DNA from 3 places in the Streptomyces sp. NBC_01508 genome. Region 3 is predicted to be linked to each of the others. Evidence: riboswitches for the same ligand, from Rfam matches in the RefSeq annotation. Region 3 holds a riboswitch; each other region holds the start of a gene.

Region 1 (3,268 bases), 1.6 Mb from region 3:
GCGTTGGCCGCGCTGAGGATCGTCTGCGTGGAGCGGTAGTTCTGCTCCAGCAGGATCGTCTTGGCGTCCGGATAGTCCTCCTCGAACTGAAGGATGTTGCGGATCGTGGCGCCCCGGAACGCGTAGATGGACTGGTCGGCGTCACCGACGACGCACAGCTCGGCCGGGTCGTGTCCCTCGCCCGAGGGGCCGACCAGCTCGCGCACCAGGGTGTACTGCGCGTGGTTGGTGTCCTGGTACTCGTCCACCAGGACGTGGCGGAACCGGCGGCGGTAGTGCTCGGCGACGTCCCCGAACGCCTGGAGCAGATGGACCGTCGTCATGATGATGTCGTCGAAGTCCAGGGCGTTGGCCTCGCGCAGCCGCGCCTGATACATCCGATACGCCTCGGCCAGCGTCTTCTCGAAGGGGTCCGTGGCCTGACCGGCGAACGTCTCCTCGTCGATCAGCTCGTTCTTCAGATTCGAGATCTTGGCGCTGAACGCCTTCGGGGGGTGGCGCTTGGGGTCCAGGTCCAGATCGCGGCAGACCAGGGCCATGAGGCGCTTGGAGTCGGCCGCGTCGTAGATCGAGAACGACGACGTGAAGCCGAGCCGCTTCGACTCGCGGCGCAGGATCCGCACGCAGGCGCTGTGGAACGTCATCACCCACATGGCGTTGGCGCGCGGTCCGACGAGCTGCTCGACGCGCTCCTTCATCTCGCCCGCGGCCTTGTTGGTGAACGTGATCGCCAGTATTTCGCCCGGATGCACACTGCGGGTGCCCAGCAGATACGCGATCCGGTGGGTCAGCACCCGGGTCTTGCCCGAGCCCGCTCCGGCCACGATGAGCAGCGGCGATCCGGTGTGCACGACGGCGGCGCGCTGCTCGTCGTTCAGCCCTTCGAGCAGCGCCGCCGGGTCCACGACGGTGCGCGGGGCGCCGTCGCGGTGGTACGGATCCCTGGGCGGGGGCACGTCGAACTTCCCTCCGAAGAGATCGTCGGGCACCTGCTCCGGCGCGGTGTCCTCGGGCGGCGGCGGAGGCTCATCGGCCGAGGGCTGGAGGTCCGCCAGGAAGCTGTCGTCAAAGAGGCTGCTCATCGCTTCCCGAGTCTAGGGTGCCGCACTGACAGCCCGCCGCCACATGGCCTCGCGGGGCCGCCCAGGAACGTTTACGCGAAAGGTCACGAAAATGTATCGGGCATATCGGCCATCGACCTTCACAGCGGCACCACAGGTTGGCTAGCGTGCTCGCCGAGGCGGTCCGTACTCCGTCGGCGATCAGCGCCGAGCGGGCGGCCTGCGCCGAATCCGGGCCTGCGCACAGCAGCCCGGAACCGGGGACCCACCATGTTCGACCGGGGTGAATCGGGCCGTAATTCCCGGCCCGTAGGGCAGCCTTCCGTTCCGCCCGAACCCGACAGCTAACCCGGTAGGCGGTCCACGGAAGGAGATGTCGACCTTGGCGTCGCATCGCAAATCGCGCACGCGCACCGCACTGCGCGGGAACACACCGGCCGTCGGCTTCACGACGGCCGCGCTCGCCTCGGTCACGCTGCTGTCGACGCAGAGCGCCACCGCCGCGCCGGCCGAGCCGAAGCCCTCGGTGGAAGAGGTGCAGAAGAAGGTCGACGACCTGTACCGGCAGGCCGGGACGGCGACGCAGCAGTACAACAAGGCGAAGGAAGCGACCGACACGCAGCGCAAGTCGGTCGAGCGAGTGCTGGACGACGTCGCCAAGAGCGCCGACAAGGTGAACGGGGCGCGGCGCGCCCTCGGTACGTATGCGGCGGCGCAGTACCGCGCGGGCGCGGTCGGTCCCACGGCCGCCCTGATGTTCGCCGACAGCCCTCAGTCGTACTTCGAGCAGACCCAGCTGATGGACCGGCTGACGGACCGCCAGCAGGGGGCCGTCGAGGACTTCCAGAAGGAGCAGCGGTCCGCGGCCAAGCAGCGCGCCAAGGCGACCAAGAGCCTGGAGACGCTGACTGAGTCGCAGGCGTCGCTCAAGGTCGGCAAGCAGAGGGTCCAGAACAAGCTCGCGGCGGCGCGGTCGCTGCTGTCGGAGCTGACGGCCGAGGAGAAGGCGGTCCTCGCCGAGCTGGAGCGCAAGAAGGAGCAGGAGGCGCGCCGCAAGGCCGAGGCGAAGGCCAAGGAGGAGGCGGCGGAGCGCAAGCGCCAGGAGGAGGCGCGGCAGGAGGAACAGCCGCCCGCCGCCGGCGGCGGCACCGACACGGGCACGGGCACGGGGGACACGGACGGTACGTACGCGGCCAAGGCCGAGAAAGTGCTCGCGTTCGCCCGCGCGCAGATCGGCAAGCCGTACGTGTGGGGCGCCACCGGCCCCAGTTCGTACGACTGCTCGGGGCTGACGGCCGCCGCCTGGAAGGAGGCGGGTGTCCAGCTGCCGCGTACGACCTGGGACCAGGTCAAGGTCGGCAAGCGCGTCGCCACGGCGGATCTGCTCCCCGGCGACCTGGTGTTCTTCTACGACGACATCAGCCATGTCGGCATCTACCAGGGCGACGGCAAGATGATCCACGCGCCGAAGCCGGGCGCGAACGTCCGTGAGGAGTCGATCTACTACATGCCGATCTACGGCAGCGTGCGCCCGGCCTGAGCCCGTTGGCCCCTGTTTCCGGGCCGGCTGCTCCTCGGGGCTCCCTTCGACCCCCTATGCGATCATGCGACAGATGTCCCTGGGGAGGGGCCGTCGCGGTGGTACCGACACCGTGGTGGTGACAGAAGGAGTCCGGCATGAACGCGGGTGGGGATCAGGGCGGTTCGTCCACGTCCGACGAGGAGTGGGAGCGATTCCTGCGGGAGTCGGCGGACGGCGTGCCCGACGCGCCCAAGGAGCCCTCGGCACGGGCCCGGATGGTGACACGGCGGCTGCGGGAGGAGCCCGCGCCCCCGGAGGGGTGGCGCACGCACCGGCCGGCCCGGCGGCCGAGGCGGCTGAAGGGCTGGTACGTCGTCGGGCTGCTGGCCTCGGTCGCGCTGCTGGCCGTGGCGCTGGATCCGGGGCGGGTCACCGGGTGGTTCGGCGATGACGGCGGGGCCGGAGGGCCGCTCGCCGCGGAGTCGGAGCGCCCGGACCAGGCACCGCCCATGGAACCGGCCGGGCTGCCCACGCTCGACGAACCGTTCAGGGGGTCGCCCGCGGCGCGCTGGGACAGCGGGACGGCCGGGATCACGCTGCCCGCCGCCAGGGCGACGGGGTGGATGAGCGAGGCGCAGGTGAAGGACGCGCTCGACCGGAGCCGTGACTTCCTCGCCGCGTCCGG
Region 2 (3,268 bases), 3.0 Mb from region 3:
GGTGTGTCCATGCCGCCCCGGTCGCCGCACCGGCCCAGCGGTAGCCCACTCGGTCGACGGCGGGTCGCCGCACGGCGCGGAAGGGGCCAGCCTGGGAAGGGCGCGGTACCGTCCGCAGCCGTCGACGGACCGGGCAGGAGGCCACCGGTGGGGCACCTGAGAGACAGCGGGGACGACGGGACGGCGGGCAACGGCGGGACCGGCGACGGCGGGCGCGACGAGCGTCCCGACCGGGGAGCTGTCCGCCGTCCCGGTCGGCCCACCGGGCTCCGCAGCCTCGGTCACGGCGTCCGGCGGGGGATCGGGCAGAGGATCGAACGCCGGTTCGGGCGCGGGTTCGGGCGCGCCTTCCGGCGGGCCGACGCCGGCTTCCGCGAGGCCGACACTCCCCCGGACGACCCCACGTGGAACGGCTGGCGTGCCACGGGCAAGCATTTCCCCGGCTTCGGTTCCGGTGGCCGGAGGACGGCCAGGCGCCGGCGCGCCCGGCACGCCGCCCGCGCGCCGCATCCGTTCCTGGAGATCCTGCCCGGCCTGGTCATCGTGGTGGCGGTCATCCTGGACGAGGCGACCCCGACGGCCTTCACCTCCGCCCCGCTCTTCTCGGCCGCTCCCCTGGTCGCCGCCCCGTTCTTCTCCTTCGCGCGCACCTTCGTCATCGGTGCCCTGGCGACCAGCGCCGCCGTCGGGCTGCACCTGTACAACGGGGCGGCCCAGATCGAAACGCTCAGCGACGGGCTGACCGTCTTCACCGTCTCCGTCCTCGCGCTGGCCATCAACGGTGTCGTGCGCCGCAGCGGTGAGCGGCTCGCGTCGGCGCGGGTCATCGCCGAGGCGGCCCAGCGCGCCGTGCTGCCCACGCCCGATGCCCGGATCGGCGGGCTGCACGTCGCCGCGCGCTACGAGGCGGCGGAGGAGGGCGCGTTCATCGGCGGTGACCTGTTCGCCGTCCAGGACACGGCGTACGGGGTACGGCTGGTGGTCGGCGACGTACGCGGCAAGGGCATGGGCGCCGTCGAGACCGTGGCCGTCATCATCGGTGCCTTCCGGGAGGCCGCCGAGCAGGAGAGTTCGCTCGAAGGGGTCGCGCAGCGGCTGGAGCGGGCGCTGGCGCGTGAGGGCACGCGGCGTACCGGCATCGACCTGTTCGAGGGCTTCACCACCGCCGTACTGGCGGAGATCCCGCATACCGAAGGCATGGTGCGTGTGGTCAACCGCGGGCACCCGGAGCCGCTGCTGCTCGGCCCGGACGGCGGGCTGACGGTCGTGGTGCCCGCCGACCCGGCGCTGCCGCTCGGGATGGGCGAGCTGGGGGCGTGGCCGGACCGCGCGGACGAGGTTCCCTACCGGTCCGGGGCGACGCTGCTGCTCTACACGGACGGGCTCACCGAGGCGCGCGACACGAAGGGCGTCTTCTACGACCCGCGCGAACGGCTGGCGGGCCGGATCTTCCCCGGCCCGGACGAAATGCTGGAGGCGATCGTCGGGGACGTACGGCTGCACACCGGCGGCGGCAGTACGGACGACATGGCGCTGCTGGCCGTCATACGGCCCACCGAGGGGCAGCCGGATCGGCGCCGGACGATGCCCGTCGTGCCGTGACGCCGTCCCGCCCTGTCGTGATACGCGTCCAACTGCCGTCCCGTTCCGTTGTCCCGTCCCACCGCCCGTCCGTCGTGGTGTCATCTCGCCTACCACGCTGCGTAGTTGGGGCACACCACTCCGCATAACACTTGACGCACCGTCAGTTCGAGTGTGTGATCGCACACCCTCCGAGGGGCGATCAACTCGCCCGATTCCGCCTGCTTGTGTCCCGGTTGGTCCGGGCCGCTGTCGCTAACGATCACCCGGAACAGCTTGGAATAAGCCCCCGTCGTCTATTAACGTTCGATAACGCAGCGCGGTTGTCCCAGCCGTCGAAAGAGACGGCACCGTGCGCACGCGCCGAATTCCGCAAGGAAACCGGGGAACCACCAATTGGGGTGAATCGGGCGCCTCTTGCTGCCTCGTGTGGTCAAGAACGCTCGTAGGAGACCTTCCTGCTCCGAACCCGTCAGCTAACCCGGTAGGCGAGAAGGAAGGAAAGGAGAGCGCCCCAGTGGCGTCCAACAGGCCTGCCCCCGAAGCCTCAGCCCCGGCCCATTTCGGCCCCGGCAGCCGGTTCACCGGCACAGATCTCGCCGACGGCGAGGCGAACAGGGACTGGGAGGAGTGGAATCCCACTGCGGAGTCCATCCGTCCCGTACGCGGCAAGCACCGTGTCGCCAAACAGCGCAACGCTCTCGCCCGCAGCTCCACGGTCCTCGGAGTGGGAGTCATCGCCGCGGTTGGCGCGGGAGGCATCGCCTCCGCGCAGGACAAGCCCGCGGTCTCGATATCACTTCCCGACGCGATCTCGGACAGTTTCCCCGACGCCAAGTCCCTTCCCGGCGTCGGGTCTTTCATGTCCGACGGCGACAAGAAGAGCGACGAGACGCCCGCGCCGCTCACCACCGCGGGCCTCACCGCCGCGGACGCCCAGCAGGGCACCACCGACTCCGGCGAGGCGCTGCGCGCCCGCATCCTCCAGCAGGCGGAGCAGCAGCAGGCCGAGGCCGACGCCGCCCAGAAGGCGAGCGCCGAGACGGCCGCCGCCGAGAAGGCCGCGGCCGAGGCCAAGAAGCAGCAGACCGACGCGGAGGAGAAGGCCGCCGAGGCGAAGCGCAAGGCCAAGGAAGCGGCGGAGCGCAAGGCCGAGAAGGAGCGCCTCGAAAAGCTGGCCGCCAGTTTCTCGCTCCCCACCTCCTCGTACACGCTCACCTCCACCTACGGCCAGGCCGGCTCCATGTGGTCCTCCGGGCAGCACACCGGCCTGGACTTCGCCGCCCCCACGGGCACGCCGACCAAGGCCGTGCACAGCGGGACCGTCAAGTCGGCCGGCTGGTCGGGGTCGTACGGCTACCGCATCGTGCTGGAGCTTCAGGACGGTACGGAGATCTGGTACGCCCACCTGTCCTCGATGACCGTCGGCGTCGGCCAGAAGGTCACCACCGGCGAGACGATCGGACGCGTGGGAGCCACCGGCAACGTCACCGGCGCGCATCTGCACCTTGAGGTGCACACCGCGGGCGGCAGCGGGATCGACCCGATGAGCTGGCTGCGGGGCAAGGGCCTCACGCCCTGATCGAAGCAGGACTGAAGCAGGACCGAAGCAGGATGAACCCGTACCGGAGCAGGACTCAGTTCCGGTACGGGTTGTAGCCGCCGTAGTCGATGTACGGCGGCGGCG
Region 3 (3,268 bases):
GTCTGGTGCGAGAGCGGGAAATTCTCATGGGGCCCGGACAGGTCCTTTTCGGGATGGATGGAGCACGTGGCACGGCGGCGCCGCACCCGGAGCGAATGACTACTCGCAGTAATCATGCTGAGGGTGTTCGCGAGCAAAGGTCCAGGAGAACGGGCGATTTTGGCTCTATGGAGGTAACAGCCAGTTGATAGGGTTCGCGCCCCGCGTGAGCGCCCGGCGCGTGAAGCGCCCGCCGCCCGGCCCGATCCTGTCCGCGCCGCCCCGCGCCGCGGCCGAGCGTGGAGCGACCCCCCCCGTACATCGGGTACGAGGCCGAGGCCGGCCGCTACCAGGGCACCCTGGTCAAGGCCGACGCCGTACGCGCCTTCGGGCACACCAACTTCGCCAGCGAGTCCTCCGGCCGTAAATCGGTGCGGCTGGACAGCACCGGGGAGTGCGTGGAGTTCACCTCGACCAACGCATCGAACTCGATCGTCGTACGCAACTCGATCCCGGACGCGCCGGGCGTGACGCAGGTGGCACCCCCGGCGGCCAGGCCCGCCGAGTGCACCTCGATCACCGAGTGCGGGGCGGTCCCCGACGACGGCAACGACGACACCAAAGCCGTCCAGGCGGCGGTCACCGCCGACCAGAACGGCGACATCGCGTGCGTCTGGATCCCGCAGGGCATGCGTATCCGCAACACATACGCCGACGGCATCAACTTCACCAACGGCACCCGCAATTCAAAGGTCGACAACTCGTCCTTCCGTACCACGGGTGACGATTCGCCCGCCGTCTGGGCCAATCGATACGTCAAGGATCCGGCGGTGGACATCGCGCATGACAACTCGTTCACCAACAATACGATCCGGCTGCCCTGGCGGCCAACGGCGTCGCGATATACGGCGGTTGGCGGTTGCGGAAACAAGGTCCACAACAATTGGATCGCCGATACCGCCAACTACCCGGGAATCATGCTGGCGACCGACCACGAACCGCTGCCTTTCTCGGGCGAGACCCTGCTCCCCGGAAACGCCCTGCACCGTACGGGCGGCGCTTTCTGGGACGAGGGCCAGGAGTTCGGCGCGATCACCATTTTCCCGGCGAGCCGGGACATCATCGGGGTGAGGATCAGGGACACCGAGATCTCCGACTCGACGTACGACGGCATCCAGTTCAAGAACGGTGGCGGCAACGTACCGGACGTCGAGATCAACAACGTGTCGATCGACAGGTCCAACAACGGCTCCGGCATCCTCGCGATGAGGGGAGCCGTACGGAAGGCGCGCCGTCATAAATTCGTTATCGGTCATCCGTGATTCGCGACGGCTGGAAAATACTTATTTGTCCGCTTTTCGGGTGTGGGTGATATGCGTATCCAGCAACCAAGTTGTCCCTTTCTGGGTGGTGTTGTCGTTGAACGGTTGCGCCGCTCTCCCGTGATGTGTGTCACAAGCGCGGTGGGTCGCGGCTTCCCCGCCTCCGCCCACCTCCCGTGCGGGAAGGGAAAGTTGAGGCGTGTACCGCCGGGCGGGAATTCGAATTGATCTCCGCCCGGTCTGTCGAATGGCAGGGTGCGGTGAATTCAGGACTTGTTTCGCCCGGACGTTCTCGCTTACGTTCACCTCATTCCGGGCGGAACGCCGAATCCTGCCGCCGTCCGGAAACCGCACTCACCCATTCACGTACGGCAGGAGCGGGGGACCCAGGTAAGCCGCCGATCCGGCATTTGCCGGACCGGCTTGGGGTGAAGCCGCGCCCACAGCGCGGCCGGGCATCTCCCGCCCGAACCCGACAGCTCACCTCGTAGGCGACGGAGAGGATCTCGTCATGCCCGCAGAGGGTAAGCACCGCCGTTCCCGTACCAGCCCGCTCGCCCGCCGCCTCATCGCGGCCGGCACGGGCGGTGCCGCACTCGCCCTGCCTCTGGTGACCGCCACCACGGCGGGCGCCGCGCCCGCCCCGCGGCAGGCCGTCACCGCACCGTCGGCCGTGAACGCCGTCAAGGCGGTCACCCACACCGTCGCGGAGGGCGAATCACTCGCCAAGATCGCGGACGCCCGTTCCGTGAGCGGCGGCTGGAAGGCGCTGTACCAGACCAACCGCGACGCCATCGGCGACGACCCGTCGCTGATCCGCCCCGGCCTCACGCTGAAGCTCTCGGGGAAGCCCAAGGCGGCCCCGACCGCCTCGACCGCGGACGCGTCGGCAGCCAAGACCACCGAAGCCGTCCAGACGGCCGCCAAGTCGTACACCAACGACCTCGACGGCTGGATCCGGGAGGCGCTGGACGTCATGGCGCAGAACGGCATCCCCGGTTCGTACGACGGCATCCACCGCAACATCATGCGCGAGTCCGCGGGCAACCCGCAGGCCATCAACAACTGGGACTCCAACGCCGCGGCCGGCATACCGTCGAAGGGCCTGCTCCAGGTCATCGACCCGACCTTCGAGGCATACCACGTGCCCGGCACGTCGACCGACAGCTACGACCCGGTCGCCAACATCACGGCGGCCTGCAACTACGCGGCCGACCGCTACGGCTCCATCGACAACGTCAACGGTCCCTACTGATCGGCGACATCCCCACATCGCGCGGCTCTCGGGCCGCACCTCCTCGGACAGCCGGCGAGGCCACACACGTGGCCTCGCCGGCTGTCTGTGTGAGAACTGCCGGAAGGCGGTCGTCGTGGGGCAGTTGTCGTGGGGCGGCTGTCCGAAGGCGGTTGGCGGAGGCGTTTTGTGACGGCCTCATTGAGGATGGGTGAGGATTCGGGGGTGGTTCCGGTATCGAAGGGAGTCGGCCTGGCGCCTCGTCGGCCGGGTGGTACGTCGGCGAACGGCCGCCGGTCGGCACCGGCGGGTCCACGGGCCGGTCCCCGCGACGAGAACACCACCCGCTGTCACTCTCCGGCCTGGTGGTAGCGTGCGCGGGATCAGCGCCGATGCGCGTGTGAGCAGGCAGAGTTGGACGTAGGGGGAGCTGCCGTGACGGCTGATCTTGGAGTAGGCCCAGGAGTCCTCAAGCAGGGCGCCAAGGACATTCTTGAAGTCCTCAAACCGGTCAAGAAGGTGGACCTGAGCGACCCGGCCGGGCAGGCGACGTCGCTCGGGGACGATGGCGCGGCGGCGGCACTGGTGACTTTCTGTGCGACGTGGGAGTCGGGATCCGGGTTCCTCGCCGACTGTGCGGCGACCCTGGCCGATGGACTGAACAAGGCCAACGGCAACTACGAGGAAACGGACAAGGCCATCCGTGACGCGGTCAAGTCCGTCAAGACGGTAC

Evidence for each region. Region 3 has a riboswitch for cyclic di-AMP ahead of OG700_RS07020 (transglycosylase SLT domain-containing protein). Riboswitches for the same ligand answer to the same signal wherever they lie in the genome.
Region 1: another riboswitch for cyclic di-AMP. It lies ahead of OG700_RS14200 (NlpC/P60 family protein); the one in region 3 lies ahead of OG700_RS07020 (transglycosylase SLT domain-containing protein).
Region 2: another riboswitch for cyclic di-AMP. It lies ahead of OG700_RS21130 (M23 family metallopeptidase); the one in region 3 lies ahead of OG700_RS07020 (transglycosylase SLT domain-containing protein).

What each region holds. Positions count from the first base shown of each region.
Region 1 covers NZ_CP109419.1:3,120,376-3,123,643, forward strand. Annotated here, with positions in the region: gene OG700_RS14195 (ATP-dependent DNA helicase) at 1-1,082, opposite strand, end outside; cyclic di-AMP (ydaO/yuaA leader) riboswitch at 1,275-1,436, shown strand; gene OG700_RS14200 (NlpC/P60 family protein) at 1,435-2,601, shown strand; gene OG700_RS14205 (hypothetical protein) at 2,739-3,268, shown strand, end outside.
Region 2 covers NZ_CP109419.1:4,551,914-4,555,181, forward strand. Annotated here, with positions in the region: gene OG700_RS21125 (PP2C family protein-serine/threonine phosphatase) at 517-1,602, shown strand; cyclic di-AMP (ydaO/yuaA leader) riboswitch at 1,933-2,087, shown strand; gene OG700_RS21130 (M23 family metallopeptidase) at 2,099-3,163, shown strand; gene OG700_RS21135 (PrsW family intramembrane metalloprotease) at 3,219-3,268, opposite strand, start outside.
Region 3 covers NZ_CP109419.1:1,552,268-1,555,535, reverse strand. Annotated here, with positions in the region: gene OG700_RS07030 (galactose oxidase-like domain-containing protein) at 1-28, opposite strand, end outside; partial or broken gene OG700_RS07025 (hypothetical protein) at 294-1,256, shown strand; cyclic di-AMP (ydaO/yuaA leader) riboswitch at 1,647-1,808, shown strand; gene OG700_RS07020 (transglycosylase SLT domain-containing protein) at 1,813-2,556, shown strand; gene OG700_RS07015 (hypothetical protein) at 2,971-3,268, shown strand, end outside.